DNA from 4 places in the Tepidimonas sp. HKU77 genome. Region 1 is predicted to be linked to each of the others. Evidence: predicted binding sites of a transcription regulator. Region 1 holds the regulator's gene; each other region holds the start of a gene.
The links. Region 1 encodes FNR, which switches genes on or off when oxygen is low (the NO sensors DNR and NnrR bind a similar motif). Its sites were predicted from a motif close to TTGATNNNNATCAA; they were not measured.
Positions count from the first base shown of each region.

Region 2: the regulator FNR is predicted to act here: its motif matches at 1,774-1,787, upstream of ACPP3B_RS11670 (PHA/PHB synthase family protein).
Region 3: the regulator FNR is predicted to act here: its motif matches at 4,915-4,928, upstream of ACPP3B_RS03375 (DUF3149 domain-containing protein).
Region 4: the regulator FNR is predicted to act here: its motif matches at 5,456-5,469, upstream of ACPP3B_RS01445 (fatty acid desaturase).

Region 1 covers NZ_CP187300.1:567,055-574,717, forward strand. Annotated here, with positions in the region: gene hemN (oxygen-independent coproporphyrinogen III oxidase) at 1-1,332, opposite strand, end outside; gene fnr (fumarate/nitrate reduction transcriptional regulator Fnr) at 1,543-2,265, shown strand; gene ACPP3B_RS02660 (hypothetical protein) at 2,240-2,563, opposite strand; gene ACPP3B_RS02665 (nitrogen fixation protein FixH) at 2,599-2,892, opposite strand; gene ccoG (cytochrome c oxidase accessory protein CcoG) at 2,959-4,377, opposite strand; gene ccoP (cytochrome-c oxidase, cbb3-type subunit III) at 4,463-5,368, opposite strand; gene ACPP3B_RS02680 (cbb3-type cytochrome oxidase subunit 3) at 5,391-5,528, opposite strand; gene ccoO (cytochrome-c oxidase, cbb3-type subunit II) at 5,541-6,236, opposite strand; gene ccoN (cytochrome-c oxidase, cbb3-type subunit I) at 6,256-7,663, opposite strand, start outside.
Region 2 covers NZ_CP187300.1:2,412,480-2,420,142, reverse strand. Annotated here, with positions in the region: gene ACPP3B_RS11670 (PHA/PHB synthase family protein) at 1-1,677, opposite strand, end outside; gene fdxA (ferredoxin FdxA) at 1,887-2,216, shown strand; gene ACPP3B_RS11660 (NAD(P)/FAD-dependent oxidoreductase) at 2,243-3,301, shown strand; gene thiD (bifunctional hydroxymethylpyrimidine kinase/phosphomethylpyrimidine kinase) at 3,302-4,165, opposite strand; gene ACPP3B_RS11650 (FAD-dependent oxidoreductase) at 4,247-5,389, shown strand; gene thiS (sulfur carrier protein ThiS) at 5,386-5,595, shown strand; gene ACPP3B_RS11640 (thiazole synthase) at 5,604-6,407, shown strand; gene ACPP3B_RS11635 (thiamine phosphate synthase) at 6,416-7,363, shown strand; tRNA gene ACPP3B_RS11630 (tRNA-Asn) at 7,399-7,474, shown strand; gene ACPP3B_RS11625 (MFS transporter) at 7,657-7,663, shown strand, end outside.
Region 3 covers NZ_CP187300.1:705,304-712,966, reverse strand. Annotated here, with positions in the region: gene hisF (imidazole glycerol phosphate synthase subunit HisF) at 1-458, shown strand, start outside; gene hisI (phosphoribosyl-AMP cyclohydrolase) at 500-898, shown strand; gene ACPP3B_RS03410 (phosphoribosyl-ATP diphosphatase) at 899-1,303, shown strand; gene ACPP3B_RS03405 (DUF4870 family protein) at 1,296-1,658, shown strand; gene ACPP3B_RS03400 (histidine triad nucleotide-binding protein) at 1,689-2,048, shown strand; gene tatA (Sec-independent protein translocase subunit TatA) at 2,185-2,424, shown strand; gene tatB (Sec-independent protein translocase protein TatB) at 2,441-2,932, shown strand; gene tatC (twin-arginine translocase subunit TatC) at 2,936-3,727, shown strand; gene ACPP3B_RS03380 (S1C family serine protease) at 3,724-4,863, opposite strand; gene ACPP3B_RS03375 (DUF3149 domain-containing protein) at 4,993-5,139, shown strand; gene ACPP3B_RS03370 (Nif3-like dinuclear metal center hexameric protein) at 5,203-6,006, shown strand; gene pdxA (4-hydroxythreonine-4-phosphate dehydrogenase PdxA) at 6,006-7,064, shown strand; gene petA (ubiquinol-cytochrome c reductase iron-sulfur subunit) at 7,202-7,663, shown strand, end outside.
Region 4 covers NZ_CP187300.1:315,783-323,445, reverse strand. Annotated here, with positions in the region: gene rpsU (30S ribosomal protein S21) at 1-142, opposite strand, end outside; gene pap (polyphosphate:AMP phosphotransferase) at 313-1,815, shown strand; gene ACPP3B_RS01470 (YkgJ family cysteine cluster protein) at 1,812-2,126, opposite strand; gene argF (ornithine carbamoyltransferase) at 2,154-3,101, opposite strand; gene ACPP3B_RS01460 (aspartate aminotransferase family protein) at 3,098-4,294, opposite strand; gene ACPP3B_RS01455 (DUF3579 domain-containing protein) at 4,521-4,865, shown strand; gene rpsT (30S ribosomal protein S20) at 5,050-5,346, opposite strand; gene ACPP3B_RS01445 (fatty acid desaturase) at 5,587-6,696, shown strand; gene ACPP3B_RS01440 (DEAD/DEAH box helicase) at 6,808-7,663, shown strand, end outside.

The DNA of each region.
Region 1 (7,663 bases):
GGCGACGGCGCGCACCAAATACCAGCCCGTGGGCGTCACTTCGATGTGGGCATCGCCGATGCGTACCAGCCCATCGCGCTCGAACGCGCGCAGCTGCTCCAGCTCGCGCGCGAAGTGCTGGCGAAAATCGATCAGGTGCGCCAGATTGATCGACTCGAAATCGACCAACCCCTGGCACATGATGGCCATGATCACACTGCGGCGCAACAGATCCTCGCGCGTCAGCGCCAGCCCGCGCACGATGGGCAGCCGCCCTTGGTCGAGCGCGTCGTAGTACTCCTCCAGCGTCTTGGCATTTTGGCTGTAGGTGGCGCCGATGCGGCCAATGGCCGATACCCCCAGCGCGATCAGGTCGCAATCGGGCTGCGTGCTGTAGCCCTGAAAGTTGCGGTGCAGCCGCCCCTGCCGCTTGGCCACCGCCAGCGCATCGTTGGGCAACGCAAAATGGTCCATGCCCACGTACACATAACCCACGGCACTCAGATGGTCGAGCGACAGCGACAACATGGCCAACTTGTCCGCCGGACTGGGCAACTCCGCCGCGTGGATGCGCCGCTGCGGCTTGAAGCGCGCCGGCAGATGCGCATAAGCGTAGAGCGCGATGCGATCCGGCCGCAGGCGCTCGACGAGCTCGAGCGTGCGCCGAAACGACTCTGGGGTCTGCTGAGGCAGTCCGTAAATGAGGTCGACGTTGACCGACTCAAAGCCGATCTCGCGCGCCGCGGCCACGAGGGCGAACACCTGCTCGGCCGGCTGAATCCGGTGCACCGCCCGCTGCACCGCGCCATCGAAGTCCTGCACGCCAAAACTCAGGCGGTTGAACCCCAGTTGGTGCAGATGGGCCAAGCGCTGCGCGGTCACCGTGCGGGGGTCGACCTCGATCGAATACTCGCCCCCAGGGACGAGTTCGAAGTGGCGCCGGATCATCGCCATCAGGTCGGACAACTCCGCGTCGCTGAGGAAGGTCGGCGTGCCCCCCCCAAGGTGCAGCTGCGTCACGCGGTGCCCGCGCCCGACGTGTTCGGTCTGCAATTCCAGCTCGCGCGACAGGTAGCGCAGGTACTCCGCCGCGCGTTCGTGGTGCTTGGTCACCACCTTGTTGCATGCGCAGTAGTAGCACAGCGACTCGCAAAACGGGATGTGTACATACACCGACAGCGGCAGCGCCAGCGACCCCGCTCGCCGCTGTTGCAGGGCTTGCACGTAGTCACGCTCGGTAAACGCTTCGACAAACCGGTCCGCCGTCGGGTAGGACGTGTAGCGCGGGCCCGGAATGTCGAACCGGCGCAGCAGATCTTCGTCGATGACGTGTTTCACGGCGGGCAGCTCCATAGGCGACGAACTGTGCACCAGCGTAGCCTTGCGTGGGTTGACGTGAGTCAAACCCCCTGCGGGAGCGACGTTCCCCAAAACCCTGCAGGGCATGGGCCCACCGCACGGGGCGGCACGCGCATCGGGTTGTTATGATCGGGCGCATATCGTTCATGGCGAGTCTGCGCCTCGTTTCACCCACCTCTGCCTCACACCGGCCCCCATCGCCTCATGGATCTGCACAGCATCAAGGTCGCCTGCTCCAGCTGCAACCTGCGCGAGCTCTGCATCCCGGTCGGCCTCAAGCCGGACGAGATGGAGCAGCTCGACAACCTGATCAGCACGCGTCGCCGGGTGCGGCGGGGCGGGACCCTGTTTGCCGCGGGCGACGGCTTCACGTCGCTGTACGCGGTACGATCCGGATTTTTCAAGACCGTGGTCACGACGGCGGACGGCCGCGATCAGGTCACCGGGTTTCAAATGGCGGGCGAAATCCTGGGGCTCGATGGCATCGTGCAGGACAAGCACTCGTGCTCGGCCGTGGCGCTCGAAGACGCCGAGGTGTGCGTGCTGCCATTCGACAAGCTCGAGCAGCTCTCGCGCGAGTTCAGCACGCTGCAGCACCACGTACACCGCATCATGAGCCGCGAGATCGTACGCGATCAAGGCGTCATGCTATTGCTGGGCAGCATGCGCGCCGAAGAACGACTGGCGGCTTTTTTGCTCAACCTCGTGCAGCGCCTGCATTCGCGCGGCTTTTCACGCACCGAGATGGTGTTGCGCATGACGCGCGAGGAAATCGGCAGCTACCTGGGAATGAAGCTCGAGACGGTCAGTCGTACGTTTTCGCGCTTTCAGGACGAGGGCATCATCGAAGTCAAGCAGCGCTACGTTCGCATCCTCGACCCGGACGCGCTCGCGGCCATTGTCAACCAGAGCCGCGAGGAGAATTAAGCGGGGAGTTGAGCGGCGCGTTGCGCGCGCAGTCAGCCGGGCGCTGATCTGGCGGCACCGGGCAGCGGTTGATTTCCCACGGCGACAGCGACAACAGCGTGGTAAGCGCGCTCGACGCCATGGTCAGCGCCCAAAAAATGAAGAACGCGACCGTGTAGACCGCCTGCCGCGACCAACCGAGCGATTCGCCCGCCCAGTGCAGATCGTGGGGATCGACGAAGGCGAACACCACCATTTCGATCACAGCCGCCATCAAAAAAGCGGGCCAAGCAATCCACATCACGCGTTGGGCCAGCATCGACAGTCTCCTCTTTGTTGTTGCCCCGCGCCGCCTCAATCGTCTTTAGGCAACGTCGGGGACACGACGTGGTTACGCGCCTGGTTGGCAGGCAGCACCGCTTTTTCGGCCTGCAGGCGCTCCTCCGGCGTCATGCGCTCCGGCGCGACCGCGACCGGCGCCGGCATCGCCTCGCGCGGCAGCACGGGGTCTGGATTGCGCACGGCGATCGTGACCGTCACGATGGACGCGATCACGACCACCAAGGGGCCACCGATGACCATCCAGACCATGGGCTCGCGGTACCAGGGTCGGGAAGGGGCGGATGACGCGGAGGGCGTACCAGACATGGTGGACATAGTGTAGGCCTTTGGCGAGTACTTTGGGATACGGATCAACCCGAATACCCTGGGGGGTCATCGGGGTATCAGGAAGGTGGTTTTCTCGCGCACGGCGATCGAGCCGTCGGCGGTGCGGAAAGTCATAACGATGGGGTGAGAGCCGGGCTGCAACCCCGGGGGAACCTGCACACGTACCGGCACCGAGCGCACCTCGGTGGGCAGCAGATGTACGACGGGATCCGACGCGAGCGTCACCCCCGGCAAGCCCTCGACCGCCACCTGCAGCTCGCGCTCGGACTCGGACGCGTTCATGAACTGCACGCGGTAGACGTTTTCGATCCGGCCCATCTCGACCATGCGGGCCAGCGCGCCACGGTCCCGGATGACGTCGACCTTGAGCGGTACCCGCATCCACAGACTGACACCGAGCGCCGCCACGATGGTGAGCAAAATGGCACTGTAGATCAAGACGCGCGGACGAAACGCCCGGCGGATCATCTGGGCGCGGCTCCAGTGGTTGGCCATGCCGTTTTGGGTCGAGTACTTGACCAGCCCCTTGGGATAGCCCATCTTCTCCATCACCTCGTCGCAGACGTCGGCGCAGGCACCGCAACCGATGCACTCGTACTGCAGACCATTGCGGATGTCGATGCCGGTGGGGCACACCTGCACGCACAGTGTGCAGTCAATGCAGTCACCTAATCCCAACGCCTTCGGGTCAGCCGACTTCTTGCGCGCGCCGCGCGGCTCGCCGCGCTCGGCGTCGTAGGTCACGATCATCGTGTCCTTGTCGAACATGGCGCTCTGGAAGCGCGCATACGGGCACATGTATTTGCAGACCTGCTCGCGCATGTAGCCCGCGTTGCCGTAAGTGGCAAAACCGTAGAAGAAAATCCAGAAGGTCTGCCACGGACCCAGGTTCCACTCGAGGACGGCAGCGCCCAACTCACGGATGGGCGTGAAATAACCCGCAAACGTAAACCCGGTCCAGAGACCGAACACAATCCATGCGATCTGTTTGCCGCCCTTGCGTGCCAGCTTACGCAGGCTCCAGGGCTCTTGGTCCAGTCGCATGCGCGCCGAACGGTCACCCTCGAAGAGCTTTTCCATCCACAGGTAAATCTCGGTGTACACCGTCTGCGGACACGCGTAACCGCACCACAGCCGGCCGGCGATGGCGGTAAACAGGAACAGCGACAGCGCCGACACCACCAAAATACCCGTCAGGTAGATGAAATCCTGCGGATACAGCACGAGCCCGAAAATGTAGAACCGGCGCGCCTCCAGATCGAACAGCACCGCCTGCCGCTGCCCCCATTGCAGCCAGGGCAACCCATAGAAGACGAGCTGCGTCAGCCAGACGAAGACCCAACGCCAACGAGCGAACGTACCCGTCACCGAACGCGGGTAGAGCTTTTTGCGCGCAGCGTACAGGGAAATCTCCACCGCTTCGTCGGTGGAGGCAGAGCTGGGAATGTTGGCGGCCGTGTTCATGGAGTCACCTCGTGCCGGCGAAACAAAAACCGGTCGGAGTATGGTACCCCGACCGGATGCCCAAGGGTTTGACTTTGAACAAACCTCAGTTCGCGTTCGACAGCTTCCAGACGTAGCCCGTCAGCACGTGGATCTGGTCCGGCGTCAGTAGCGCGTTTTGCGCCGGCATCACGTTGTTGATACCCTTCTCGATCGCGCGGACGATCGCCTCCTCTCCCCAGCCATGCAGCCAGATCTGGTCGGTCAGGTTGGGCGCGCCGGTCGCGTGCATGCCCTTGCCATCTGCCCCGTGGCAAGCCGCGCACGCCCCCCACTTGGCCGCCCCCTGCGAAGCACGAACGCTGTCGTGTGGGCTACCTGAGAGGCTCAACACGTAGTGAGCGAGGTTGCGGACATCCTCAGCCGTGCCGACGGCGGCAGCCATCGGCGGCATGATGCCCTGCCGGCCCTCGACGATTGTCTTGTGGATGTACTCGGGGCTACCGTCACCGCCCAGCCAGTCGGCGTCGGTCAGATTGGGAAAGCCTTTACTGCCGCGGGCATCCGAACCGTGGCACTGCGCGCAGTAGTTCATGTACAGGCGCTCCCCCACGGCCATGGCCTGCTGGTCTTTGGCCAAGTCCTTCGGGTCCATGCCGCGAAACTTGGCGTACAGCGGCTCCACCGCTGCCAGCGCCTTGTTGCGCTCCACTTCCCACTGACCATGGGACGACCACTTCAGCACCCCTTGCCACTGGCCGAACATCGGGTACAGCAAGCCGTAGCCCAATGCAAACAGCACCGTGATGATGAACAGGTACACCCACCACCGCGGCAAGGGGTTGTTCATCTCGCGCAGGTCGCCGTCCCAGACGTGCCCGGTGGTGTTGTCGGCCGCGGCGATCACCCGCGTCTTGCCGCTCGCCCATAGGAAGAAGGCGCACGCCAAGATGCTGACGAGGGTGACCCCGGCCACGAAGAGATGCCAGAAATCGCTGATGAAATCGCTCATGATGATGCTCTCCTGTCAGGGCTCACTCGTCCTGGAACGGCAGCCGTGCCGCTTCCTCGAACCGGGCCCGGTTTTTCTTGGACCAGGCCCATGCCCAGATGCCGACGAAAGTCACGAGGCTCAGCACCGTGACGATGACGCGCAGGTCATTGACGTCCATGGTCGGCCTCCGTCATTGCTGGGTCACGGTGCTGGGCGCATCGGCCTGTGCCGCCTGCGCTGCCTGGGGCTTGGCCAGCTTGTCCCACGAGCGCGCGGTGCCCAATCCCTGCAGGTACGCAATCAGCGCCTCCATTTCGGTCTTACCCTGCACCTCCTCGACCGCCTTGGCGATCTCTTCATCCGTGTAGGGCACGCCCAGCTTGCGCAGCGCCTGCATCTTGGCGGGCAGCGACTCGGCGTCCACCGTGCGGCGCTCCAGCCACGGGTAGGCGGGCATGTTGGACTCGGGCACCAAGTCGCGCGGGTTGATCAGGTGCACCCGGTGCCACTCGTCCGAGTAGCGGCCGCCCACGCGCGCCAGATCCGGACCCGTACGCTTGGAGCCCCACTGGAACGGGTGGTCGTAGACGAACTCACCCGCGACCGAGTACGGGCCATAGCGCAGCGTCTCGGCATGGAACGGACGCACCATCTGCGAATGGCAGACATAGCAACCCTCGCGCACGTAGATGTCGCGCCCGGCCAGTTGCAGCGCCGGGTAGGGCTTGACGCCCTCGATCGGCTTGGTGGTCGAGTGCTGGAAAAACAGCGGGACGATCTCTACCAACCCCCCGACCGATACCACCAGCGTGATGAGGACGATCATGAGGAAATTGTTGGTCTCGATGCGCTCGTGACCGCTGGGCTTGTGGTCTTGTGCAGCCATGGTGTTTCCCTTTCCTCCATCAGTGAGCCGGGGCGGGGATGGCCACGGGCTCGATCTTGCCCTGCGTGGCGGTCTTCCAGACGTTCCACGCCATCACGAACATGCCAGCCAGGTACAGCACGCCACCCAGCAAGCGGATCACATAGAACGGATAGCTGGCCTTGACGGACTCGACGAAGGTGTAGGTCAGCGACCCATCGGGGTTGACGGCACGCCACATCAGGCCCTGCATGACGCCGGCGATCCACATGGCGGCGATGTAGAGCACGATGCCGATGGTGGCGACCCAGAAGTGCAGCTCGATGGCCTTGACGCTGTACATCTGCTTTTGCCCAAACAGGCGCGGAATCAGGTAGTACATCGAGCCCATGGTCACCAAGCCCACCCAGCCCAGGGCACCGGAGTGCACGTGGCCGATGGTCCAGTCGGTGTAGTGGCTCAGGGCGTTGACGGTCTTGATCGACATCATCGGTCCTTCGAACGTGGACATGCCGTAGAACGACAGCGACACGATCAGGAAGCGCAGGATCGGGTCATCACGCAGCTTGTGCCACGCGCCGGACAGCGTCATGATGCCGTTGATCATGCCGCCCCAGGACGGCGCGAGCAGGATGAGCGAGAACACCATGCCCAGCGACTGCGCCCAGTCGGGCAGCGCGGTGTAGTGCAGGTGGTGCGGACCCGCCCACATGTAGGTGAAGATCAACGCCCAGAAGTGCACGATCGACAGCCGGTAGCTGTAGACGGGGCGCTCGGCCTGCTTGGGGATGAAGTAGTACATCATGCCCAGGAAGCCGGCCGTGAGGAAAAAGCCCACGGCGTTGTGGCCGTACCACCACTGCACCATGGCGTCTTGCACCCCGGCGTAGGCGGAATAGGACTTCCAGAAGCTCACCGGGATGGCCGCGCTGTTGACGATGTGCAGCATGGCCACGGCGATGATGAAGGCGCCATAGAACCAGTTGGCCACGTAGATGTGGCGCACCTTACGGGTGCCGATGGTGCCGAAGAAGACCACCGCGAAGGCCACCCAAACGGCTGCGATCAGCAGGTCAATAGGCCATTCGAGTTCCGCGTACTCCTTGCCGCTGGTGATGCCCAGGGGCAGAGTGATCGCGGCCAGCACGATGACCGCCTGCCAGCCCCAGAACGTGAACGAGGCCAACGCCGGCGCGAACAGAGTGGTCTGGCAAGTGCGCTGCACCACATAGTACGCGGTGGCGAACAGGGCACTGCCGCCAAAGGCGAAGATCACCGCGTTGGTGTGCAGCGGTCGCAAGCGGCTGTACGTCAGGTACTCGATGCCGAAGTTGAGCTCGGGCCACGCCAGCTGGGCGGCAATGATGACGCCGACCAGAAAGCCGACGATGCCCCAGACCACGGTCATGATGGCGAACTGCCGCACGACCTTGTCGTTGTAGACCCCT
Region 2 (7,663 bases), 1.0 Mb from region 1:
CGTGCGCCACGGTTCGTCCAGCGGCGTCGTGCGCACATGGTGGTAACGCCCCCGGTGTCCGGGCTCGGACACGATCCCGGCGTTGTGCCCGCCATTGGTCAGGGCAAACGTCACTTCGGCCGACACCAAATGATGGATCTTGTACACCGAGCGCCACGGCGCGACGTGGTCCTTGATGGTGCCGACGGCAAACACCGGCACCCGGATGTCGCGCAGCGAAATCGGCTGCCCCTCGAACCGAAAACGCCCCTCGGCCAGATCGTTGTTCAGGTAGCAGCTGCGCAGGTACTGGCTGTGCATGACCGCGGGCAGGCGCGTCACATCGGCATTCCACGCCATCAGGTCGTTGGCGATCTCGTCCTCGCCGAGCAGCCAGCGCCGGGTTTGACTCGACCACACCAGCTCCCGCGAGTGCAAAAACTGAAACGATCCCGCCATCTGCTGCCCCGTGAGAAAGCCGCGCGCGGCCATCATGTCCTCCAGCAGCCGCACCTGCGCCTCGTCGATCAGGATGCCCAACTCGCCCGGTTCTTTGAAGTCGGTCTCGGCCGCGAGCAGCGTCAGGCTTGCCAGCGGGTGCGCGGGCGCCGCCAGCGGCTGGCAGCCCAGCGTGGCATCGCCGCCCCCCAGGGCCGCGGCGGCGATGGCCGCAAACGTGCCGCCCAGGCAGTAGCCCATCAGATGCACCGGTGCCGCCGTTGCGCAATGCACATGATCGAGCGCGGCCAGCACCCCATCGCGCACATAGTCGTCCATGCCCAGCAAGGCGTCGCTTTCGTCGGGGTTTTTCCACGACACGATGTAGACCGTGTGCCCCTGCCCCACCAGCCAGCGCACCAGCGAATTGTGCGGCGACAAGTCCAGGATGTAGTACTTCATGATGCACGAGGGGATGACGAGCACCGCCTCGCGCTGCACGGTCGGGGTCGTCGGCGCGTACTGGATCAGCTCGATGAGCGCATTGCGCAGCACCACCTGTCCCGGCGTCGTGGCCAGCCCGCGGCCCGGCACCGCATCCGGCCCAAAGCGTTGCGGCGGCGGCTGCAGCCCCAGGCGGGCACTCACATCCTGCAGCGCCTGCCCCCAACCTTTCCACAGCGACTGTCCGCCCGTCTCCCACGCCCGCTGCAGTGCCTGCGGGTTGGTCCACAACACGTTGCTGGGCGCCCACAGGTCCAGCCACTGCCGGCCATAGAAGCGCATCTGCTCCCGGCTGTGCGCGCGCATCCCGCGCAGCGCGGCGGCCTGCTCCCACCAGGCTTCGGTCGCCTTGCCTGCGGTCGCGAGCGTCCGCCATGGCCATTGGCGCCACGCGGGGTGGGTGTAGCGCGGGTCTTCCTGCAACGCGGCCTCGAAGGGCAGCGTCGGGGTGGGCTCGTTCGAGTCTCCGCCCGGCGCACCGGGGCCCGGCGGCACGACCGCCGTGCGGGCGGCAGCCAGCACGGCGTCCTGCCACCAGTTCTGCCCCTGCGCGAGCGCCTGCCGCCACAGGCGCATTTGCGAACCGGGCGCGCTCCACAGGTGCAAGGCCCAATCGGTCGCGGCCAACGCCAGCGAAACGGGCGACAACCCACTGTAGAGCTGTGCCAGCACCACCGACGCCTGCTGGTCTAGGGTGTCGGCGGCGTCGCCGCGGCGGCGATGGAGGGATGGATCGCTGGGAGAGGATGGATTCATGAGGTAAGGCCTGTCAGATGGGCACGAGCGAGGAGCAAGGCATCGCCCGCGCTGGACCGCACACGCCACACGATAACCGTTTCATCCAACGTTGTCATGACGCGCGTCAACCCAGTGCCGTGTGCGCTCGGCCTACAATTCGGCGCTTGTCGATTCGCGGCCCGCGGCCGTGCCGGGTCGACGATCGCCACCTGATAAGACCCAGCGCCATGACACACGTTGTTACCGAAGCCTGCATCGCCTGCAAGTACACCGACTGCGTGGACGTCTGTCCCGTAGACTGCTTCCGCGAGGGCCCCAATTTTCTGGCCATCGATCCCGACGAGTGCATCGACTGCGCCGTCTGCATCCCCGAGTGCCCCGTGGGTGCCATCTACGCCGAAGAGGACGTGCCGCGTGACCAGCAGCACATGATCGCGCTCAACGCCGAGCTGGCCAAGCTGCCGACCTGGAAGAGCATCACCAAGCGCAAGGCGCCCTTGCCCGACGCAGACCAGTACAAGGACATGACGGGTAAGCTCGCGCTGCTCAAGCGCTGAGACACGCCGCCGTCGGGCTGCACGCCATGACGAACGCCGACGCCCCCATCCGCACAGACGCCGTGGTCATCGGCGCGGGCCCAGTGGGGCTGTATCAGGCGTTCCAGCTCGGGCTGCAGGAAGTAGGGGTGCATATCGTCGAAGGACTGGCGCACGCGGGCGGCCAGTGCGCCGAGCTGTATCCCGACAAATTTCTCTACGACATCCCGGGCATCCCCTCGTGCAGCGGGCAAGAGCTCACGCAGCGCTTGCTGCGCCAGCTCCAGCCGCTGCGCGTGCCGCTGCACCTGGGGCAAATCGTGTCGGGCCTGCAGCGGCTGGGCACCGACGGCCCGGCGCGCTTTGCGTTGCAAACCGACGGCGGCCTGACCTTTTGGTGCGACGCCATCGTCATCGCCGCCGGCGTCGGGGCGTTTTTGCCGCGCAAGGTGCCGCTACCGGCACTCGAACGTTGGGAAGGGCGGCAGGTGTTTTATCGGGACGTTGATCCGTCCGTCTGGGCAGGCCAGCGTGTCGTCGTCATGGGCGGCACGGATGCCGCCGTGCGCCTGGCCCTGCGCTTGGCGGAGGGCGAAGCGGCGCACGTCACGCTGTTGCACCGCACCGAGCGCTTCGACATCGACCCCGATCTGGATGCGCAGTTGCAATCCGCCATCGGCGCGGGCTGGGTGCGGTTGTGCCTGGGCCAACCGGTGGAAGTGCTCACCGACGATGAGGGACGCTTACAAGCGCTGGCCATCGCCACCGTCGACGACCAGCGCCTGACGCTGCCGCTGGATCTGCTCATGCCGCGCTTGGGGTTGCACCCGCGCCTGGGACCGATCGCCGACTGGGGGCTGGCCCTGGAGCGCAAACACCTGGTGGTGGACACAGAGGGCTTTCGCACGAGCGAGCCGGGTATTCATGCGGTGGGCGACGTCAACGCTTACCCCGGCAAGCGCAAACTCATCGTGTGCGGTTTCCACGAAGCGACGCTGGCCGCCTTTGCCATCGCACAAGCGCTGCGACCGGGTGAGCGCATCGCGCTCGAGTACACCACCACCAGCGCCCGGCTGCAGCGCCTGCTGGGGGTAGCGCCAGACTGATCAATCCAGCAGCCGCATCGGCACGGGCGCATAGCCGTGGTTGAGCGGCCCGCTGCCCTGCCCCGTGCGCACATGGGCGCCCGCGGTGATGGCGCCGCGCACCCACCCGTGCGCCGACTGCACCGCTTCCTCCAGCGTGTGCCCCAGCGCCAGATACGACGCGATCGCCGACGACAGCGTGCAGCCGGTACCGTGGCCATTGGGGCTTGCGATGCGTTCGCCGCTGAGGCGAATCCAATACGCTGCAGGCTCGCCGCGGAGTGCCAGCAGGTCGGTCACCCAGTCGCCGGGCAAGTGTCCCCCTTTGAGCAGTACCGCCGACGCACCCCGCTGCAGCAAATCGGCGGCGGCGGCTTCCAACTCGTCGACATGGGTCAAGGCACGGCCCAGCAGCAGCCCGGCTTCGTCCAGGTTGGGCGTGACCACCGTCGCGCGCGGAAACAACTGCGCCACCAAGCGTTCGATGGTCTCGGGCTCGATCAACGTGTCACCGCTGGTGGCCACCATCACCGGGTCCAGCACCACATTGGGCAACCGGTAGCGATCGATCGCCCAGGCCACCGCGTCCACGATGTCGGGTGCGTGCAACATGCCGATCTTGACCGCGTCCACCCCGATATCCTCCACCACGGCCGCGATCTGCTCTTTCAAAAACGACGCCGGTACCGCGTGAATGGCGCGTACCCCCAGCGTGTTTTGGGCCGTCAGTGCCGTGATCGCCGTCATGCCGTAGCAGCCCAATGCCGCGATGGTCTTGAGGTCGGCCTGAATGCCCGCGCCGCCGCCCGAATCGCTGCCGGCAATGGTCAACACGCGCGCGTAACGCGCCGCCTTGGGGTGAGCGAGATCGTTGAGGTGTGACATGTGTGACATTATCCGCCGCGTGGGGAGGATTGTTGTGTTCTGTCAATGGCGCGGGTTTTCCCTGGGGTACCATCGCGGATCATGACGACGTCTCCCCCCGTGCTGATTCTGGGCGCTGGCCTGATGGGCCGCTTGTTGGCGGTCACCTTGGCCCGTGCGGGCCACCGCGTGCACCTGGTCGATGCCGCCGACGGGCCGTCACAGGCCGGGGGAGCGGCCCGCATCGCCGCGGCCATGCTCGCACCGTTGGCCGAGTCCGCTGTCACCGAGCCCAACGTCGTCGCCATGGGGCGCTACGGGCTGCCACGCTGGCGCGCCCTGTGCGAAGGGCTCGACCAGCCGGTCTTTTTTCAGCAAAACGGCACGCTCATCCTGTGGCATCGGCAAGACGCCCGCGAGGCCGTTCGCTTCGAAGCCCTGCTGCGCGCCACGACCGAGCGCTTGCCGGAGCTGCCCGCGCCGCAGCCGCTCGACGCCGCCGCGCTGGCCACTGTGGAGCCCGCGGTGGCGGGCCGGTTTGCGCAAGCGCTGTATTTGCCCGAGGAAGGGCAACTCGACAACCGGCAGCTGCTCGATGCGCTGCTGGCCACACTGCGGTCGTGCGGTGTGACGGTGCAGTGGTCCACCCCGATGACGCTGGCGCAGGCCCAAGACTGGCAGCGCGACCACCCCGGCGCCTGGGTGTTGGACTGTCGCGGCCTGGGGGCCCAGGCGGATTGGCCCAGCGCCCCGGCACCAGCGGCGGGGCCGTTGCGGGGCGTGCGCGGCGAAGTCGCACGCGTGTATGCGCCCGACGTCACGTTGCAACGCCCCACGCGCCTGCTGCATCCGCGCTATCCCATCTACATCGCGCCCAAGCCCAACCACCTGTTCGTCATCGGCGCCACCGAGATCGAATCCGACGACCTCTCCCCTGCGAGCGTGCGCTCCACGCTGGAGCTGCTCAGCGCCGCCTACGCCGTCCACCCCGGCTTTGCCGAAGGCCGGGTGCTCGAACTGGGCGCACAGTGCCGCCCCACGCTGCCCGACAACCTGCCCGCCGTGGTCGAGGCGGCGCCGCGCGTGCTGCAGATCAATGGGTTGTATCGACACGGCTATCTGATCTCGCCTGCCGTGCACGATGCAGTCATCGAATACCTGCATGGTGGCACCGTGTCACTGGCCCAGCGTCTGGGCCTGCGCTTCGTGCCGGCCCGCCAAACCGCTGCCTGCTGCGAGCCATGATCGTCGTCATCAACGCCCATCCCACCGAACTGCCCGACGGCGCCACCGTGGCCGACGCCGTGGCCCGCGCGACGGCCGACCTGCCTGCCAGCGCCCCCATTGCCGTGGCCGTCAACTTGCAGTTCGTGCCGCGCGCCCAATATCCTCACACGCCCCTGCACGACGGCGACCGCATCGAAATCATCGCCCCCGTGACCGGCGGCTGACCCCCACCATGACCCCGACCCCATCGTCCGACCCCCTCATCCTCTACGGCCAAACCTTTGGCAGCCGACTCATGCTGGGCACGGCGCGTTATCCCTCGCCCGCGGTGCTGGAGCAAGCCGTCGCGCGCGCGCAGCCGTGCCTGTTGACCGCATCGCTGCGCCGCCACGGCGCGTTAGGCGCCGACGCCTCGCACGGCTTTTGGTCCCTGTTGCAGCGGCTGGGCGTGCCCGTGCTGCCCAATACCGCTGGCTGCCACAGCGTGCAAGAAGCCGTCACCACCGCCGAAATGGCGCGCGAAGTCTTCGGCACCGACTGGATCAAGCTCGAACTGATCGGTGACGACTACACCCTACAGCCCGACACGCTGCAACTCCCCACAGCGGCCGACCTGCTCATCAAGCGCGGCTTCAAGGTGCTGCCCTACTGCACCGACGACCTGGTGCTTTGCCAGCGCCTGCTGGACGTGGGCTGCCAGGCGGTCATGCCCTGGGCAGCACCCATTGGCACGGGGCTCGGCCCGATCAACCCCTACGCGCTGCGCACGCTGCGCGAGCGGCTCGACGTGCCCTTGATCGTGGACGCCGGGCTGGGTCTGCCTTCGCACGCCTGCCAGGTCATGGAGTGGGGGCTGGATGCCGTGCTGCTCAACACGGCCGTGGCGCAGGCGCAAGACCCGGTGCGCATGGCCGGCGCCTTTGCCGATGCCGTCGCCGCCGGCCGGGCCGCGTACCGTGCCGGCGCCATGCCACCGCAAGCCTCGGCCCAGCCCAGCACGCCCGTGCTGGGCACCCCCTTCTGGCACCAGGGATGACCGCCCGAATGACCGACGCGCACGCCCCCACCGCCACGCCAACGGTGGTCCATGACCCGCTGGCGGCCATGCACGCCATCGTGCGCCACCATACCGACTTGTTCATCGAGCGCGACGCGGACCCCGACGCCACGCCAGCCGATGCGACCGTGGCCGCTGTCGCCTACGCCGCCGCCCGTCGGCTGGGGTTCATCGATGCGGACGCCCGGTATGTGTCGGCCGCGTGGGCGCGGCGCTGCCAGGGCCGCCCCTTCGATCCCGCCGACTGGCCCGATGACCCGGCGGATTTTGGCTGGACACTGCCACCGACCCGGTTTGCCCCCTGCCCGCGGGAACTGGGCCTGTACGCCGTGCTGCCCGACGCTGCGTGGGTCGCGCGCCTGGCGCGCGCCGGTGTGCCCACGTTGCAACTGCGCTTCAAACACCCCGACCCCGACCGCGTGGCACATGAGGTACAGGCAGCGGTCGAGGCGGTACGCGGCCTGCCCTGTCGCCTGTTCATCAACGATCACTGGCAGCACGCCATGGCCGCAGGCGCCTACGGGGTGCACCTGGGGCAGGAAGACCTCGACACGTTGACACCAGACGACATCGCCCGGCTGCGCGACAGCGGCCTGCGGCTGGGCATCAGCACACACGGCTACGCCGAAATGGCGCGCGCCTGGGCGCTGGGCCCCAGCTACCTGGCCCTGGGTGCGGTATTCCCCACCACGCTCAAGGCCATGCCGACCGCCCCCCAAGGACCGGGGCGGCTGGCGCGCTACGCACGACTCGCCCGTGACATCCCCACCGTTGCCATCGGGGGTATCGGTCTGGCCGAGCTGCCCGCCGTGGCCGCCTCGGGCGTGGGGTCGTTCGCCGTCGTGCGCGCCCTCGTGGGCGCCCCCGACGCGCCAGCCGCCGCTGCAGAACTGATGCAGCGTTGGGCAACGTTGCGAGCGGATGCAACGCCGTAACATCGATAGGACGCCGTGCTACAATAGTTGTCTATTCCCCGATAGCTCAGTCGGTAGAGCGCCGGACTGTTAATCCGTAGGTCCCTGGTTCGAGCCCAGGTCGGGGAGCCAAAATTCCAGCACGCCAGCCCACCCATCGGTGGGCTTTTTTTATGATCCTGCACGGCCATCTGCAGTGATATCGTGGCACGTCTCGACACCGAGCGTGACACACTCCCGAGCCACCCCGCAGGGACGACCGCGTGCACATGCTCGAACGGTCGATACCCGTTCAACAACCGTCAGGAGTGTCGATGAGAT
Region 3 (7,663 bases), 140 kb from region 1:
ACGCCTCGGGCAAGTACGGATCGCAGTGCATCGTGGTGGCCATCGACGCCAAGCGCCGCACTCCCGCCGATGAGGCGCGGCCCGGCCCCGACGGCCAGCCCATCGGTCCCGGGTGGGACGTGTATTCGCACGGCGGCCGCAAAAACGTCGGGCTGGACGCCGTGGCCTGGGCGCGCCAGATGGCCACTCTGGGCGCGGGCGAAATCCTGCTCACCAGCATGGACCGCGACGGCACGCAAGCGGGCTTCGACCTGGCGCTCACCCGTGCCGTCAGCGACGCGGTGGACATCCCTGTGATCGCCTCTGGCGGCGTCGGCACCCTGGAGCACCTGGTCGAGGGCATCCAGCAGGGCGGCGCGGACGCGGTGCTTGCGGCCAGCATTTTCCATTACGGCACCTACACGATCGCCCAGGCCAAGCAGCGCATGGCCGAAGCGGGCATCCCGGTGCGGCGCTGACGCCGCCGCCATCCCCTTGACGGACGTGCTACGCTAGACCCATGACGACGTGGCTGGACGACGTGCGCTGGGATGCGCAAGGGCTGGTGCCGGTGGTCGCGCAAGAGCGCGACAGCGGTGACGTGCTGATGGTGGCGTGGATGAACCGCGAGGCGCTGCAAAAGACCGCCGAGCTGGGCCGCGCGGTCTACTACAGCCGCTCGCGCGGCCGGCTTTGGTACAAAGGCGAGGAGTCCGGGCACGTGCAACGCGTGCACGAGATTCGCTTGGATTGTGACCACGACGTCGTGCTGCTCAAAGTCACGCAAACCGGCCACACCCCGGGCATCGCCTGCCACACGGGGCGGCACAGCTGCTTTTATCAGCGGCTGGATACGGCGCAGGGTGCGTGGCAGGCGGTCGACCCCGTGCTCAAAGACCCTGAGACCATCTACCGCTGAATGGCCATGACCGACACCGCCCCGCCGCTGGACACCCTGCTGCGCCTGGCCGCTGTCATCGACAGCCGCAAGCCCGCCGCTGGCGGCGACCCGCAGCGCAGCTATGTCGCGCGCCTGCTGCACCAGGGGCCAGACGCCTTTCTGAAAAAAATCACGGAAGAAGCGGGCGAAGTGGTGATGGCCGCCAAGGACCTGCAGCATGGCGCCGGCAGCGCCCAGGCGCTCGTGGGCGAGGTGGCCGACCTGTGGTTCCACAGCCTGATCGTGCTGGCGCACTTCGGCCTCGGGCCCGCCGACGTGGTGGCCGAACTCGCGCGCCGCGAGGGTTTGTCGGGCCTGGACGAAAAAGCGCTGCGCAAGGCGCGCGAGCGCGAGGCGGCCCACCCCGGAGCGGCCCATGGATGATCCCCGCATCATCGACGTTCGTGCCACGACGCCGCAGCAGCTCGAGAGCCTGCGCCGCCTGACGCTGGCGGTGTATCTGCTGTATGCCGCGTCGTGGTTTTTGGCGGTCACCGCGCTCATCGGCATCATCATCAACTACGTCAAGCGCGAGGACGTCGTCGGCACCCTCTACGAGAGTCACTTCACCTGGCAGATCCGCACCTTCTGGTGGAGCCTGTTGTGGGCGGTGCTCGGCTTCATCACCCTGTTCATCGGCGTGGGAGCGGTCATTTTGATCGCGGCGGCCATCTGGTCGCTGTACCGGCTCGTCAAGGGCCTGTTGTACTGGAACGACCGCAAGCCCATGCCCGTTTGAGGCGCCCGCATCCTTACGATGTCACCGACCATGTCGCACGACCCGAACTGCATCTTTTGCAAGATCGTCACCGGCCAGATCCCCAGCCGCAAGGTGTACGAGGACGACGAGCTGACCGCCTTTCACGACATCCACCCTTGGGCGCCGGTGCACTTTCTCATCGTGCCCAAGGCGCACATCCCGTCGATGGCGCAGCTCACGCCCGAGCACGAGCGCCTCATGGGCCGCCTGATGGTGCTGGCCCCGCGCTTGGCGCTGGAGCAGGGCTGCGAGCCGTATCCAAAAGGGGGGTTTCGCATCGTGTGCAACACCGGCGAGCACGGCGGGCAAGAGGTGCATCACCTGCATGTGCACGTCATCGGCGGGCCGAGGCCCTGGCGCAAGGGGTGAGCCCCGCCGGTCTTCGTCGCACGGCCGCGCTTTCGGGCACAATCACGGCAGGCGCTATTGGCGGTGCGGTGAACCCTCGGAGGCCGCACCGGATCGAAGGCATTATGGGGCGCAAGCCCCGTCATTGGAGTGAACCATGGGCAGTTTTTCCATTTGGCACTGGCTGGTCGTGCTGCTGATCGTGGTGCTGGTGTTTGGCACCAAGAAGCTCAAGAACATCGGCTCGGATCTCGGCAGCGCCGTCAAGGGTTTCAAGGATGGCCTGAAGGATGGGGGTTCGGCCCCCGACGCGGCCGCCACCGCCACGGCACAGGTCGGCCAGGACAAGGCGGCCGAGAAGACCACCATCGACGTCGACGCCAAGACCAAGTCGTGATCGCGGCCACTCCCGCATGATCGACCTCGGCATCTCCAAGCTCGCCCTCATCGGTGTCGTGGCGCTCGTCGTCATCGGCCCCGAGAAGCTGCCGCGCGTGGCCCGCACGGTGGGTGCGCTGCTGGGCAAGGCGCAGCGCTACGTCGCCGACGTCAAGGCCGAAGTCAACCGCACCATCGAGCTCGAAGAGCTCAAGCGCATGAAGGAGACGGTCGAGAAGACCGCGCGCGAGGTGGAGTCGCAAGTCAGCGCCACCGCCAGCGACTTCGAGCGCGACTGGGCCGAGGTGACCGCCGGGCTGGGTGGCACGTCGTCATCGGATTCGTTGGCCGACTCGTCCTCGATCGGCAGCCCCGTCTATCCCCAATACCGCCGGCCGAAGAAAAACTTCCGCCTCAAGCGCCAGGCCGTCCCCCAGTGGTACAAGGCTCGTGCCGGTGTTCGCACGCGGGCGTTGTCCGGTGCGGCCCGGGTGGCGCGTTACCGCCCCAAGATTCCCCCGCGCTGAGCCATGGCCGATTCCAAAGAGCCCGCCGACGAGCTTGCCGGCACCGAGCAGCCCTTCGTCGCGCACCTGATGGAATTGCGCGACCGAATTCTCTATGCCCTCTATGGCGTGGGGGTGGCGATGGCGCTGCTGGCCATCTGGCCCGGCCCCAGCGGCCTGATCGATCTGATCGCCGTGCCCATCCGTGCCCACATGCCACCGGACGCCAAGCTGATCGCGGTGGGGGTGTTCACGCCGTTTTTCGTGCCCCTGAAGGTGCTGATGATGGCGGGCCTGCTGCTGGCGCTGCCGTGGGTCATCTATCAGATCTGGGCCTTCGTCGCCCCGGGGCTGTATAGCCACGAAAAGCGCTTTGCCCTGCCGCTCATCATCAGCGGTAGCGCGTTGGCCTATCTCGGCATCGCGTTCGTGCAGTTTTTCGTGCTCGACAAGATGTTTGCCTTCATCCAGGGCTTCACGCCCGCCAGCGTCAACGCCACACCCGACATCGCCTCCTACGTCGAGGCCATTCTGTCGCTGTACCTGGCGTTCGGCCTGGCCTTTCAGGTGCCGGTGGTGGTGATGCTGATGGTGCGCTTCGACATGGTCACCATCGACAAGTTGAAGGCGTTTCGGGGCTATTTCATCGTCATCGCGTTCGTGATCGCCGCCATCGTCACGCCGCCGGACGTGATCTCGCAGCTGGCCCTGGCCGTCCCCATGTGCCTGCTCTACGAGCTCGGCATCTGGGGAGCGCGCTGGTTCGTCAAAACCAAGCCCGCCGAGGACGAGTCCGCCGCTGCAGACAGTCGCTAGCGGGCAGAAGGGGGCGGACGGCGCGCCGGAATCACCGTCAGCGTGCGGCGGCCTTCGCGCCGCAGCACCTCGACCTCGGTGGCCACTCCCGGTTGGCGTGCCGCCACCGCCGCCAGCAGGCCGGCAACGTCGCGCACGGGCGTGTCGCCCACGCGGCTGATGACGTCGCCGGGGCGGATGCCGGCTTGCGCCGCCGGCCCGTCTTGCAGCACGCCCGCCACCACCACGCCCTGCGCGCCTGGCAGGCCCAGGTGGTCGGCCAGTTCTGGGGTCAGCTCTTGCGGCTCCACACCGATCCAGCCGCGCGTGACCGCGCCATCACGCACGATCGCTTCCATCACCTCGCGCGCGGTGGCGATCGGGATGGCGAACCCGATACCCATCGAGCCGCCCGAGCGCGAGTAGATCGCGGTGTTGATGCCCACCAAATGCCCCTCGGCATCGACCAACGCGCCGCCTGAGTTGCCCGGGTTGATGGCGGCATCGGTCTGGATGAAGTTCTCGAACGTGTTGATGCCGAGTTGGCTGCGGCCCAGTGCGCTGACGATGCCCGCCGTCACGGTCTGTCCGACACCGAACGGATTGCCGATCGCCAACACCCGGTCGCCCACTTCCAGCAACTCCGAGCGCCCCAGCACGATCACGGGCAGATCGTCCAGCGCGATGCGCAGCACCGCCAAGTCGGTCTCGGGGTCGGTGCCGATGACCTGCGCCGGCGCTTGCCGACCGTCGCTGAGCTGCACCAGTATCTCGTCGGCCTCTTCGATCACGTGGTTGTTGGTCAGGATGTAGCCCGCTGGGCTGACGATGACGCCCGAGCCCAACCCCGTCTGTGGCTCGAATTCGGGTCGGTCGCCAAAAAAGAAGCGAAACCACGGCTCCTGCGCGTGCGGGTGGCGCACCGCCTTGCTGGTGCTGATGCTGACCACGGCCGGTGCCGCGGCGCGGGCGGCCGCGCTCAGGCTGGCGCTGGCGATGGTGGGGCTGCGTTGGTCGCCTTCGATCTGGAATACCGGCACCACGCTGGCCAGCGAGGGCCGCTGCGCGAGCCAGTGCGGCTTGAGCGTCGCGACGACGAACCACACCGCCAGCAGCACGGTGACGGTTTGCGAAAAGAGCAGCCAGTGGCGTTTCATGGGTTCCTCGGGCCGGTGCAGGCAAGTTTCATACCCCTGTTTGCAGCGGGGTTGATATGGGTCAATGCGTCGGCGGGCGCGCACCGCTTCAATGGAGGTCGCGTTTGTCGAACGACGCAGGAGCCGAACATGAAAGCGATTGTGGACCTTTTTTCGACCGACTATGGGCTCATGAGCGCCGGGGTGATTGCCTTCGTGATCGTCATGGGGGTGTGGTTCTACCGATTCTTCGCGCGCAAGATCGCCGAGTCGGAGCAAGCCGCGCGCAAGTCCTGACGCCCGGCGTGGCGCCAGCGGTCCGTCCGGGGCCGGGGCCGTCCGCGATGCGACAATGCGGGCATGTCTGATCGAAACACGGTCACCGACGCGTTGACGCCAGCGGACGGCGCGCCGCGCGAGGAGCTGCTGGCAGCGTTCGATGCGCTGCTGGAGCCCACGCGCTTTCAGGACTACGGCCCCAACGGCCTGCAGGTCGAGGGCAAGCCCCGCATCCGCCGCTTGGTCAGCGGCGTCACCGCAAGCCTGGCGCTGATCGAGGCCGCGGTCGAGGCGGGTGCCGATGCCATCGTTGTGCACCACGGGCTGTTCTGGCGCGGCCAGCGCGGCACCGTCACCGGCTGGATGAAAGCGCGCCTGCAGCGGTTGCTGGTACACGACATCAACCTCTACGCCTACCACCTGCCGTTGGACGCCCACGCCGAGCTGGGCAACAACGCCCAACTCGGGCGCCGCCTGGGCTTCGTGCCCGACGAAGGCGGCTGGCAGCGCTTTGGCGAGCAGCAGCTCGGGTTTTTGGGTGCGTGGGAGGGCTCGCACGCCCAGGCGCTGGCCGACCACGTGCAGCGGGTGCTGGGGCGCGCCGTGGTCTGCGTGCCGGGTGATGGGCGGCCGATCCGGCGTGTGGCCTGGTGCAGCGGTGGGGCGCAGGGCTATTTCGAGGCTGCCATCGCCGCGGGTGCCGACGCCTTTCTGACGGGTGAAATCTCGGAACCGCAGGCGCACTTGGCACGCGAGTGCGGGGTGGCATTCTTGGCCTGCGGCCACCACGCCACCGAGCGCTACGGGGCCCCCGCGCTCGCGGCACACGTGGCCGCGCAGTTCGGCATCGAGCACCGCTTCATCGACATCGACAATCCCGCCTGATGACCGACTCGCTCCCGATGCCGCCCGTGGCAGGCACCCTCCCGCTCGCGATCACCATGGGTGACGCAGCCGGCATCGGCCCGGAGATCGTCGCCGAGGTCTTTCGCCGCCGCCCCGAGTGGTCGCCGCGCTGCGTGGTCGTGGGCGACGTAGCGGTCATGCGGCGCGCGGTGCAAGTCACCGGTGGCGCATTGCCCATCGCCGTGCTCGACGGGCCCGCCGACGCGCACCGCGCGCCGCCGCGCTGCGTGCCGCTGTGGCCTGCCGTCAGCCTATCGGCCCTGCCCCGCTTCGGCGAGGTCAGCGCGGCATCGGGGCGTGCCGCGGCCGACGCCGTCATCGTGGCGGCGCAGGCCGCGCTGCGCGGCGAAGTTGCGGCGGTGGTGACGGCGCCGCTGAACAAAGCGGCCTTGGCGGCCGCTGGGGTCGATGCGCCGGGACACACGGAACTGCTGCAGGCGCTGGCGGCCCAACACCGTGGCGTTGCACCGGCCGATTTGCCCGTGCGCATGATGCTGTCCAACGACGAGCTGCGCACGGTGCTGGTGAGCATTCACGTGTCGTTGCGCGACGCCATCGCCGCCGTCACCGAAGCGGCAGTGTGGGAGACGCTGCGCATCACGCACGAACACTTTACCCGGTTGCTGGGCTGGCCGCACTGCCGCATCGCGGTGGCGGGCCTCAACCCGCACGCGGGGGAAGGGGGTTTGTTCGGCCGCGAGGAGATCGAGCACATCGCACCGGCCATCGCGCGCGCTCAGGCAGCGGGCTGGGCGGTCAGCGGCCCGCACCCACCGGACACGGTGTTCATGCGCGCGCGCCGCGGGGAGTTCGACGTCGTCGTGGCCATGTACCACGACCAAGGCCTGATCCCGGTCAAATACCTGGGCCTGGAGCGCGGCGTGAACACCACGCTCGGGCTGCCGTTCGTGCGCACCAGCCCCGACCACGGTACCGCGTTCGACCTCGCCGGGCGGGGCCGGGCCGATCCGTCCAGCCTGATCGCGGCGTTGGAGGCGGCTTGGGCGATGCGCGCGGGCCAGCGCGAAGTGGCATAGGCCAACGGGGTTGTTTGCGTCTCGTCAAGGTTTGCCCCCGTGGCGATCCCTTACAATGCCAAATGGTTTATACGCGGCGTGGCGTCCATGCTGCCAAGAGTCCGTCCATCGCATCCCGTTTTACCAGAGAGTCTCCCATGAGCGAAGCCACCCCAGATCCAGAACGCCGGACTTGGCTGATCACGTCGTGCGCTGTGGGCGGCGCAGGCGTGGCCGCCGCCGCGGTTCCCTTCGTTGCGTCCTTCGCGCCTTCCGAGCGGGCCAAGGCCGCCGGTGCCTCGGTCGAGGTGGACGTCTCCAAGCTGCAACCGGGCGAAAAAATCGTCGTCGAATGGCGCGGCAAACCGGTGTGGATCATGCGCCGCACGCCAGAGATGTTGGCCTCGCTGGAAAAGGTGGAGGATCAACTGGCCGACCCCAACTCCGACCGTAAGGCGTACCCCACGCCGCCTTACGCCAAGAACCGTCACCGCTCCATCAAGCCGGAATACCTTATTGCGGTGGGTATCTGTTCGCACCTGGGCTGCTCGCCCATCGACAAGCTGCAGCCCGGTGCGCAACCGTCGCTGCCCGACGACTGGCAAGGCGGCTTCTTGTGC
Region 4 (7,663 bases), 250 kb from region 1:
TGCGCTTGCGCTCGGCGGTGGGCTTTTCGTAGAACTCGCGGGCGCGCAGCTCGTTGAGCAGGCCCAGCTTTTCGATCGTGCGCTTGAAGCGGCGCAGGGCGACGTCGAACGGTTCGTTGTCTTTAACGCGGATGGTGGTCATTGGCCAATGGTTTCCGAAAGTGCGCCAGGGGCCGCACGTGGGGAAGATCAGACCCGACGGGGCTTGCCTGGCAAGGGTTCCTCGTCGACAAGGTGATCACGGCAGACGAGGCTTTGCCAGCAAAGACCAGTATTATAGCAAGATCCATTTGGGCAGAGGAGGGCTCGAGGATGTTCGATTCGGCCGAGATCGGTCACCGCATCGATCGCGCGACCTACAAGGCAGAGGTGCCGGCCTTGCGCGCCGCATTGCTCGACGCCCAATATGAGCTGTTGCGCCGTGCCGATCGGGCGGTGGTGGTGCTCATCAACGGTGTCGATGGGGCAGGGCGCAGCGAGACGGTCAACACGCTCAATGCCTGGATGGACCCGCGCCACATCCGCACGGAGGCGTTCGATGCCATGACGCCGGAGGAGCGCCGCTGGCCCGAGATGTGGCGCTTTTGGCAGGTGTTGCCGCCCAAAGGGCGCATCGCCATGCTGTTCGGCTCATGGTACACCGACCCCATCCTAGCACGGGTGATGGGTGACGACGACGCCGACCGGTTTGTGCACCGGCTCGAGCGCATTCGCCAGTTCGAGCGCATGCTGGTGGCCGAGGGGGTGGTGCTGGTCAAGTTCTGGTTCCATCTGTCCAAGAAAGCAGCCAGGCGGCGCTTGAAGGATTTGGCGGCCGACCCTCGCACGGCGTGGCGCATTGGCCCGCGCGAGCGCGAGCACCTGAAGCACTACGACGAATTCATCGAGGCCAGCGACGAAGCGTTGCGCAAGACAAGCCTGGGCGAGGCACCCTGGATCGTGATCGAGGGCAGTGACGTGTGCTATCGCGAGCTGACCGCCGGGCGGCATCTGCTGTCGGTGCTGCAGCACACGGCCAAGCCAGCCCCGCCCACGCCGCCCCTGCCGCCCAGCGTGATCGAGACGGGCACGGATGACGTGACGTTGCTGCGGGCGCAAGACTACAGCCGGCGCCTGCCGCGCGAGCGCTACGACCGGTTGCTCGAGCGCTGGCAGGGCCGCTTGAATCTGCTCAGCCGCGACGCGCGCCTGCGCGAGCGCTCGCTGGTGGTGGTGTTCGAAGGCATGGACGCGGCGGGCAAGGGCAGCACCATCCGGCGCATCACGCAAGCGCTCGATGCACGCTTTTATCGGGTGGTGCCGGTGGCCGCGCCGAACGAAAACGAGCGCGCCCAGCCCTATCTGTGGCGCTTCTGGCGCTACATTCCGCCCCATGGTCGGGCGGTCATCTTCGACCGCTCCTGGTACGGCCGGGTATTGGTGGAGCGGGTGGAGGGCTTTTGCAGCGAGGCCGACTGGATGCGCGCTTACGGCGAGATCAATGCCTACGAGGAGGAGCTGGCCGAGGCGGGCGTGATCATCGTCAAGTTCTGGCTGGCCATCACGCCTGAGGAGCAGCTTCGGCGCTTTCGCGAGCGCGAGACGACACCGCACAAGCAGTTCAAGATCACCCCCGAGGATTGGCGCAACCGGGAAAAGTGGCCCGCCTACGAGCGCGCGGTGCAGGACATGGTGGATCGCACCTCGACCCGGGTGGCGCCATGGCACATCGTGGCGTCGGACGACAAGCTGTGGTCACGCATCGAGGTGCTGCGCACGCTGTGTCAGCAGGTCGAGGCGGCGTTGCAGCGGCAGCCGCGCAAGCACGGGGTCTAGCCGTCCGCAGCCAGGGCGGGCAAGCCATGCCGCGCGCGGGCCCGCGCGCACGCGTCGCTGCCGGCCTCGAACTCGCGGCACGGTGACGGGCGCCACTCGTAGATGGCACAGGCGACGCGCTCGCCGAGTGTGCCCGTCAGCGCCGCACAGCGCGGTGGCCAGTGATCGGTGCCGCGCATGCGCACCGTGGCACCTGCCACCTCCACCACCAAGCCATCGGGGACACTGCCGCCGCACGAGGCGGTTTCGTAAACGGAGAAGTCGACGCGAAAATGGGCGCAGCACGCGCCACAGCGCAGGCAGTCGCTCATGGGCGTCCGATGGGGGCGACGGGTGTTTCAGGCCAGGCGGCCCAGCAGCAAATACTCCATCAAGGCCTTTTGCACGTGCATGCGGTTTTCGGCTTCGTCCCAGACGACGGACTGAGGTCCATCGATCACCTCGGCCGCGACCTCTTCGCCGCGGTGGGCGGGCAGGCAGTGCATGAACAAGGCGTCCGGCTTCGCCACCGCCATCATGGCCGGGGTCACGCACCAGGCGGCAAACGCTTGCTTGCGCACCTCGTTTTCGGCCTCGAAGCCCATGCTCGTCCACACGTCGGTGGTGACCAGGTCGGCGCCACGGCAGGCGTCCATCGGGTCGTCGAACACCTGCCAGAAGTCGCCCGGCGGCACACCGGCCACCGCGGGGTCGACCTCATAGCCGCGGGGCGTGCTGATGTGCACGCGAAAGCCCAGAATCTGCGCCGCTTGCAGCCAGGTGTTGGCCATGTTGTTGCCGTCGCCCACCCAGGCCACGGTGATGCCGCGCAGCGCCGCGGGGTCGATCGAGCCGTCGGCACGTCGGCCGCGGTACTCCAGCCAGGTGAACAGATCGGCCAGGATCTGGCAGGGGTGAAACTCGTTGGTTAGCCCGTTGATGACGGGTACGCGCGAGTGTGCGGCAAAGCGCTCGATCTTGCTTTGCTCGAAGGTACGGATCATGACGAGGTCGACCATGCGGCTGATGACGCGCGCGGTGTCCTCGATGGGCTCGCTGCGGCCAAGCTGGCTGTCGCCCGTGGTCAGGTGCACGACGGAGCCACCCATCTGGTACATGCCCGCCTCGAAGCTCACGCGCGTGCGCGTGCTCGCCTTCTCGAAGATCATGGCCAACGTGCGGTCGGGGTCGGCAAATGGCTGGTAGCGTTCGACCGCCTTGAACTTGTGCTTGACGAACGCCGCGCGCACGAACAAATACGCGTATTCGTCGGCGGTCAAGTCCTTGAACTGCAGGTAGTGTTTCATGCGCTCGTCTCGTTCAGGAAGGCCCGCACCTGCGGCACCAGTTTGGCCACGATTTCGTCGGCTTCGGCGTGCGTCAGAATCAACGGCGGCACGAGGCGGATCACCCGCTCGGCCGTGACCGACAGCAACAGGCCGGCCCGCGCACACCGCTGCACCAAGTCGCCGCACGGGCGGTCCAACTCGATGCCCAGCATCAGCCCTTTGCCGCGGATCTCGCGCACGCCCGGCACCCCGTGCAGCGCCGCCCACAGTTGGGTGTGCAGATGGGTGCCGACCTTGGCCGCGTTGTCCAGCAGCCCCTCGTCTTCCATGATGCGGATCGTCTCCAGCCCCGCGCGCATGGCCAGCGGGTTGCCGCCGAACGTGGTGCCGTGGTTGCCCGGCTGAAAAATGTGGGCTGCCTTGGGGCCCGCAACCACCGCGCCGATGGGCACACCCGAGCCCAGCCCTTTGGCCAGCGGCATGACATCGGGCCGGATGCCGGCCCATTGGTGCGCGAACCATTTGCCCGTGCGCCCCATGCCGCACTGAACCTCGTCGATCATGAGCAGCCAGTCGTGCTCGTCGCACAGCGCGCGCACGCCGGCCATGTATTCCGGCGACAGCGGGTGGACACCGCCTTCGCCCTGGATCGCCTCGAAAAACACCGCCACCACGTTGGGGTTGCCCGCGGTGGCCGCGCGCAGGGCATCAAGGTCGTTGATGGGCACGCGGATAAAGCCCTCGACCAGCGGCTCGAAGCCCGCTTGCACCTTGGGGTTGCCCGTGGCCGACAGGGTGGCGATCGAGCGGCCGTGGAAGGCTTTTTCGTATACGACGATTTGGGGGCGATCGATGCCCTTGTCGTGGCCGAACTTGCGCGCGAGTTTCAGCGCCGCCTCGTTGGCCTCCAGCCCAGTGGAGCAGAAGAACACCTTGTCCAGCCCGCTGCGCTCGCACAGCGCGGCGGCCAGCGGCTCGGTCAGCGGGTGGTGGTAGTAGTTGCTGATGTGGATGAGTCGCTCGACTTGCTCTTGCAACGCCTTGACCAGGCGCGGGTGGGCGTGGCCCAGCGTGTTGACCGCGATACCCGCCAGCGCGTCGAGGTACTCGCGGCCCTCCACGTCCCAGACACGACAGCCGCGCCCATGCGACAGCATGATGGGCACGCGGGCGTAGGTGGACATCACGTGGGGTTCGGCAGGAGCGTTCATGGGCGTGCGGGTTTTGATTTGGGGTGAGAAATGCCAGCGGGCCAACGCTGGATTCTAGTTCTTGTCTCTGCAGCGGGGTTGCCGTCGGGTGCGTCAAGTCTTATATAAGATACAATACTTGTCAGGCGACGGGAGCGATCCTCGCGTTGCCGCGGCCCCCGCGCGGGAGCCGAAGTCCACCCCAACCATGGCCGCTTGCCCACCGGCAAGGGGCCCATTCAGCGCGATGGTCACGCCCAACGCCCAACAAGTCTTCATCCAGGGGGTCACCCGCAGTGGCCGGACGTTTCGTCCCAGCGATTGGGCCGAGCGGCTGGCGGGTGTCATGAGCCCGTTTCATCCCCAAGCCGGGCAGGGGCCTGGCGGGCACCTGCGCTATTCGCCTTGGGTGATTCCCACCGTCGTCAATGGCATCAAGTGCGTGGTCGTCGACCGGGCGTTGCGCGATTACGACGTGCGGGCATGGGACTTCGTGATGGGGTTCGCGCGCGACAACGACTTGGTCGTGACCGAGGCGTGCCTGCTGCCCGAGGCGCCGTCGACCGAGTCGTCGGCGGGGCGTTCGCGCTGACGCGGGCGTGGGGGATGCGCGCCGCGGCGGCGGGTGCGCGAGCGACCCTCCCAATGGAAACAGGCCGCCGGGCTGTCGCCTCGGCGGCCTGTTCGGTGCGGCTTTGCTGGCAGCGCACCCGGTCCAAACGGCGGATGGGCGGTGGCTGGCGGCCACCGGCATCCGGGCGGGGGGTGTGTCGCCGTCAGGCGGCAGCGGTGGCCAGGGCCTTGACCTTCGCCGACAGGCGGCTCTTGTCGCGGGCGGCCTTGTTTTTGTGGAAGATGCCTTTGTCGGCGATGGTGTCGACGATCGACTGCATCTGGGCGAACAGCGCGGTCGCCTGGGCCTTGTCGCCAGCGGCGACGGCCTTCTCGACCTTCTTGATCGCGGTGCGGTAGCGCGAGCGCAGCGAGCTGTTGTGCGCGTTCAGCTTGGTGTCTTGACGGGCGCGCTTGCGGCCGGAGGCCAAGCGCGGGGACTTTTTGGATTTGCTTGCCATGAATCGTTTCCTGTGGGGTTGGTGGATGTTGCCAGCAAAGTCCTCCATTATAAGGCGCGCAAGAATTTCTTGGGGCTGGCGTTTGCGCCGAAGCGCAAGCATTCATCGATTGACCGAAGTCAAGTGGGTGCAAGCTTGTTCGGGCATACTTCGACGCGCGCGTGGATCTCGAGAGTGGTCGGTGCGTGCCGTGCCGTCCGAGATCCGGTTCGTCCATCGTTTGCGTTTTCCGATTTCGCCATGTCTGTGACCTCCAACGTGTCCGCGCCCGAGGCGTCCCAACCCATTCCTCCGGGGCAGCCGCTGCCCCACCGCAAGGTCATCCGCAGCTGGATCACACCGCTCGGCGAGCGCCGCACGGCCATCGCCATCGCCTTGTTGCTGCTGGATTGGGCCATCTTCGCGGCGTTGATCGCGGGGACGATCGTGTTTGAGGCGTGGTGGGCCAAGCTGTTGTGCGGGTTGGCTGCGGGCTTCGTCATCGGGCGGCTGTTCATCATCGGGCACGACGCCTGCCACCAGAGCTACACGCCGCACCGCGGCTTGAACAAGGTGCTGGGTCGCATCGCGATGATTCCGTCGCTGACGCCCTACAGCCTGTGGGAGGTCGGCCACAACGTGGTGCACCACGGCTACACCAACCTCAAGGGAGTGGACTTCGTCTGGGCGCCGCTGACCAAGGCCGAGTTCGACGCGCTGTCGCCCGGCCGCCGTCTGCTGGAGCGTATCTACCGCAGCGGCTGGGGCCCCGCGCTGTACTACTTCATCGAGATGTGGTGGCTGCGCATGTTCTTCCCGCGCAAGACCTATATGGGCACGCGCCGGCCTGAGTTCTTCTGGGATGGCGTGTTCGTGCTCGGCGTCGGGCTGCTGTGGATCGGCGGCATGGTCTGGGCGGCGCTGGCCACGGGGCAGTCGGTGTGGCTGCAGGTGGTCATGGGCTTCGTGGTGCCCTTCGTGTTCTGGAACGCGATGATCGGCTTCGTGGTGTACGTGCACCACACCCACCCGGCGGTGCAGTGGCACGACGACAAGGCCGCCTGGGCCAAGGCGGCGCCGTTCGTGTCCACCACGGTGCACCTGGAGTTCCCGCTACGCGTCGGTGCGCTGATGCACCACATCATGGAGCACACGGCGCACCACGTGGACATGAGCGTACCGCTGTACAAGCTCAAGCAGGCCCAGAAGAAGCTGGAGGACATGCTGCCCGGCCGCATCATCATTCAGCGCTTCAGCTGGCGCTGGTACTTCGATACGGCACGCCGCTGCAAGCTGTACGACTTTACGCGCCGCTGCTGGACCGACTTCCAGGGCCGCCCCACCAGCGATCCTGCACCATCGTACGCCTGAGTGGTGGGCCGGACGTTGTCGCTGCGCAGCAGCCATCGGCCACGGGGGCGCCGGCCGCCATGGCATGGCGCATTTGGCGCCGCCTGTGATGCGGTGCGACAATAGCGCCCGATGACGCACGCTTTTTCCGAATTGAATCTGGCCGATCCCCTGGCGCGCGCCGTGGCCGAGATGGGCTATACGGCGATGACGCCCATACAGGCGCAGGCCATTCCCGTCGTGCTGCAAGGGCGCGACGTCATGGGCGCCGCGCAGACCGGCACCGGCAAGACGGCGGCGTTTTCGCTGCCGTTGCTGCAGCGGCTGTTGCGCCATGCCAACACCTCCACATCGCCGGCGCGCCATCCGGTGCGCGCGCTGGTGCTGCTGCCCACGCGCGAGCTGGCTGACCAGGTGGCGCAGCAGATCAAGCTCTACGCCAAATACACCCCGCTGCGCTGCGCCGTGGTGTTCGGCGGCATGGACATGAAGCCACAGGTGGAAGAGCTGCGCAAGGGCGTAGAGGTCTTGGTGGCCACGCCTGGCCGCTTGCTCGACCACATCGAGGCCAAGACGGCCGTACTCAACCAAGTCGAGTATGTGGTGCTGGACGAGGCGGACCGGATGCTCGACATCGGGTTTTTGCCTGATCTGCAGCGCATCTTGTCGTACCTGCCCAAGCAGCGCACGACGTTGCTGTTTTCGGCCACCTTTTCGCCGGAGATCAAGCGCCTGGCGGCCAGCTACCTGCAAGACCCGGTGGTCATCGAGGTCGCGCGTGCCAACACCACGGCCTCGACCGTGGAGCAACGCTTTTTCCGCGTCGAGGAAGAGGACAAACGCCAGGCGCTCAAGCAGCTCTTGCGCGAGCACCAGGTGACGCAAGCGTTTGTCTTCGTCAACAGCAAGCTGGGCTGCGCGCGACTGGCGCGTGCGTTGGAGCGCGACGGGTTGCGGGTGGCCGCACTGCACGGCGACAAGAGCCAGG